One region of the Methylobacterium terrae genome, then DNA from elsewhere that is predicted to be linked to it. Evidence: predicted binding sites of a transcription regulator. Region 1 holds the regulator's gene; the other holds the start of a gene.
What was found. The regulator PhoB, encoded in region 1, activates phosphate uptake and scavenging genes when phosphate is short. The targets are predictions, from matches to a motif close to TGTCATNNANCTGTCAT.
Positions count from the first base shown of each region.

Region 1 (2,198 bases):
GCGCGTCGATTCCATGGGTGATGTCGGGGGAGTGGAGGCGGCGATGATGGAAGCGGGTCCGGGCTGGACGAAGGAGCGCGTCGAGCTCCTCAAGCGCCTGTGGAGCGATGGCCGGAGCGCCAGCCAGATCGCCGCCGAGATCGGCGGCGTCTCCCGCAACGCCGTCATCGGCAAGATCCACCGCCTCGGCCTCGCCGGCCGGGTTCTGAAGGCGAACGGCGCCGCGCCGGCCGGCGGCCGGCGGCCCCGGGCCGAGACCGATGCGCCCCTCGCCGAGACCCCGTCCGTGCTCGCGCCGGCCCCGCCGGCCCTCGCCCTCATCAAGCCTCACGCCGCCACGCCGTCCGCCTCGGTCGCGCTGCCGGAGAGCGCCCGCGTCACCATCATGGAGCTGCGGGAATTCATGTGCCGCTGGCCGATGGGCGACCCGTCGACGCCGGATTTCCGCTTCTGCGGCGACCGCGCGATCAGCGGACTGCCCTATTGCACCCACCACAGCCGCATCGCCTACCAGCCCGCCGCCGAGCGCAAGCGCGACCGCAAGGTCGTCGGGTTCCGCTAGCCCCGCACGGCCGGAGGCGGCGCACCCGCCGCTTCCGATGGGTTGACGATATCGCTCAAATCCTAACGATTCCTGTCCGGCCGCCGCCGGTGCCGGGCGCATCACGGGCCGTTCGTCCCGCCCCCGATGCCGACCTCGGCCGTCGCCCCGGGGCCGCGCCGAGGCTCGCCCCGCGATGGCGATGGAGGGGATCGGGTCCGTCGGCCGAGTTCCGTCGTCCCGGGCCGGACGAGTTTCCGTCCGGAACGGCCGATGCCCGCCTCACGCGTCGGGCGCGAACATCTCGTCGAAGGAGTAGCCCGAGCCGCGCACGGTGCGGATCGGGTCGGTGTCCCGGCCGCGGTTGATCGCCTTGCGCAGGCGGCCGATATGCACGTCGACCGTGCGCTCGTCGATGTAGACGTCGTGGCCCCAGACGCCGTCGAGGAGCTGCTCGCGGGAGAAGACCCGGCCGGGGCTCTGCATCAGGAACTCGAGCAGCTTGAACTCGGTCGGGCCGAGATGCAGCTCGCGCCCGTCGCGGCGGACGCGGTGGCTGACCCGGTCGAGCTCGATGTCGCCGGCGACCAGGAGGTCGGCGACGTGGGCGGGCTTGGAGCGGCGCAGCAGGGCGCGAACCCGGGCCAGCAGCTCCGGTACCGAGAACGGCTTGACGATGTAGTCGTCGGCGCCGGTGGCCAGTCCCCGCACCCGGTCGCCCTCCTCGCCCCGCGCGGTCAGCATGATGACCGGCAGCCGCTCGGTCTCGCGTCGGGCGCGGATGCGCCGGCACAATTCGATGCCCGACAAGCCGGGCATCATCCAGTCGAGGAGGACGAGGTCGGGCACCTGCTCGCGCAGGCGGATATCCGCCTCGTCGCCCCGGGCGACGGCGTCGACCTCGAAGCCCTCGGCCTCGAGGTTGTAGCGCAGGAGGAGGGTGAGGGCTTCCTCGTCCTCGACGATCAGGATGCGGGTACTCATCGCGGGCACTTCAGGCGGGGATCATGGGTGGGGGCCCGCCGGGCCCGAAGGCCCGGACGGGCGTGTCGCCCTCAGGCGTCGGCCTGGTTGTCGAGGGTGGCGAAGCTCGAACGGTCGTTCTTCGGACGATCGGTCGTCAGCGTCTCGCCGGTGGCGAGGTAGTGGATCGTCTCGGCGATGTTGGTGGTGTGGTCGCCGATGCGCTCGACGTTCTTGGCGCAGAACAGGAGGTGCGTGCAGAACGTGATGTTGCGCGGATCCTCCATCATGTAGGTCAGCAGCTCGCGGAACAGCGAGGTGTAGAGCGCGTCGATGCCGCCGTCCCGGGCCCAGACGTCGAGGGCCGCGACGGTGTCCTGGGTGGCGTAGGCGTCGAGCACGTCCTTGAGCTGGCCCTGGACCAGCTCGTTCATGTGCTCCACGCCGACGACGATCTTCTGCAGCTGGACCTGGTCGCTGATAGCGACGACGCGCTTGGCGACGTTCTTGGCGAGGTCGCCGATGCGCTCGAGGTCGCCCGAGACGCGGATCGCCGAGATCGTCTCGCGCAGGTCGATCGCCATCGGCTGGCGGCGGGCGATCAGGAGGATCGCCTTCTCCTCGATCTCGCGCTGCAGCCCGTCGAGGCGCTGGTCGACCGCGATCACCGCCTGGGCGAGGCTGGCGTCGCGGC
Region 1 is NZ_CP029553.1:4,806,869-4,809,066, reverse strand. Features, by position in the region: gene DK419_RS22270 (GcrA family cell cycle regulator) at 44-562, shown strand; gene phoB (phosphate regulon transcriptional regulator PhoB) at 824-1,525, opposite strand; gene phoU (phosphate signaling complex protein PhoU) at 1,597-2,198, opposite strand, start outside.

Region 2 (2,198 bases), 2.9 Mb from region 1:
CGAATTGTCGCCGGTGAGCAGGCGCACCGCGTCGCCCGCGAGATACATGTCGGCGCGCAGGTTCGGCGTCGCCTCCGCCGGCACGTGCCGGATGGCGCCGTAGCTCTGCACCTGCGCGGCGATGTCGTCGGAGAGCCCGGCGAGCGCGGCGTAGGCCTCGGGCGTCGCGAGGGCCTTCGCGGGCGACTCCGCCTTCAGGGCCTCGCCGACCTTGGCGCGGGCGCCCGCGGCCTCCGGCACCGGCGCCGATCCGGCATGGTCGCGAAACACCCGGCTCGCGCCTTGCGAGCCCTGCACGAAGGCGGGCGTGCTCGAATCCGGCATGGTGCGGTTGAGCGCGTAGGCGGTCGGGGCGGCGCCGATCAGGATCAGCATGATCAGCCCCATGCCCTTCTGGCCGTCGTTGCCGCCATGCGCGAAGGACACGCCGGTGCAGGTCAGGATCAGGAGGCCGCGGATCCAGGGCGGGGGCGGCGCCTCGCCCTCCGGCGCGCGGTAGAGTTCGGGCCGGCGCACCAGGCGCTTGAGCACGAGGAGCAGGCCCGCGGCGCAGACGAAGCCGACGAGGGGGCTGAACAGCAGCGATTCGAGCACGCTCAGGGCTTGGCCCCAGGCGACGCCCGAGGCGGCGTGGTGGGGCGCCATGAGCTGGTTGGCGAGCCCGACGCCGATCACCGAGCCGATCAGCGCGTGCGACGAGGAGTTCGGCAGGCCGAGCGCCCAGGTGCCGAGGTTCCACACGATGGCGGCGAGCAGGAGGGCGAAGATCATCGCGTAGCCGGCCCCCGAGCCGACCTGGAGGATCAGCTCGACCGGCAGCAGCGTCACGACGCTGTAGGCCACCGCCCCGGTCGAGGCCATGACGCCGAGGAAGTTGAAGGCACCCGACCAGATCACCGCGACGAGGGGCGGCATCGAGTGGGTGTAGATCACGGTCGCGACCGCGTTGGCGGTGTCGTGGAAGCCGTTCACGAACTCGAAGGCCAGCGCGATCACCAGGGCGAGGCCGAGCAGCGCGAAGGCGCCAATGGCGAGCGGCGGCTGGCCGGCCCGGTGCATGTCGGCGACGAGGTTGTAGCCGCCATAGGCGAGGCCGGCGGCCAGCACCGCCACGAACCCCATCGTCGCCGCGGGGTGGAGGGCGTGGTCGAGCCGGGGGCGGCCGTGACCATGCGCCGCGCCGGGGCGGTCGGGAGCGAGAGCGGCATCGGTCATCGGGAACTCGCTGTAGCGGCGCCCCGCAAGGATAGGGCGGCCGGATGGCAAGTCGATGACGGCGCCGGATTCGGCGGGAGGCCGCGGGGAGCCCGCCGGCACTCGAAAACCCGGTGTAAATGCTTAAGGGGCTTGCGTTCTGCGTGACGCAACCCCAAATTCACACGATCACCGCTGCCCTAGCGACGCGCGTGCGCGCCGCCGGGGCGTGGATCCCTTGACGACGTATCCGGCGACGGATCCGCCCGCAACGAACCGGCCCGGCGCCCTTCTGGTCGAGGGTGGCGGATGGCCAGCGAGTCAGTACCCGATGAACCAGCTCGTGCGCATGTCGCATATCGTGACCGCAGACGCCGTCGAGGAGCCCTCCCCGAGTCTCCGGGTTCCTTTCGCCCAATCGGGCGCCTTCGTGTGCAAGTTCATCATCGGCGAGCCGAACGACCGTGCGGTCTGCTGCGGCGCGCCGGTGCAGGATGGAAAGAGCTGGTGCGCCTTCCACCGCCGGATCGTGTTCGAACCGACCCGGCCGGGGCGGCTGCGATAGCAGAGGTCGGCCGGGACCGCTACCCCGTCCCGGACCGTTCTTCGGCCCGTTCGACCATTCGGTCGTCCATCGGGCCTCGGGCCGCGCGCCCGTAGATCGGAAACGCCTCCTGCCGGCCCCGCAGGGCCGAGCGGCTGACCTCGTGCCATTCCGCGTCCGGGACCTGCGCCGCGTCGAGGGCGGCCTGCGACGCCAGCGTCGTGACCCCGAAGGTCTTCGTCGCTTGCTCCAGCCGCGCCGCGACGTTGACCGCGTCGCCCAGCACCGTGAATTCGAGCCGGTCGTCGTCGCCGACCACGCCGACGAACACCTCGCCGCAATGCACCCCGATGCCGATCCGCACGGGGTCTCGATCCTGGACCCGGGCCTCGCCCGATCCGGCATTCCACTCCGCCACCAGGGCCTCGAGCCGCCCCGAGAAGGCCAGCGCCTGGGCGGC
Region 2 is NZ_CP029553.1:1,904,131-1,906,328, reverse strand. Features, by position in the region: gene DK419_RS08545 (inorganic phosphate transporter) at 1-1,215, opposite strand, end outside; gene DK419_RS08540 (GcrA family cell cycle regulator) at 1,526-1,759, shown strand; gene DK419_RS08535 (adenylate/guanylate cyclase domain-containing protein) at 1,779-2,198, opposite strand, start outside.
Region 2: a site for PhoB is predicted at 1,260-1,276, ahead of DK419_RS08545 (inorganic phosphate transporter). Genes of this name have one in related genera too.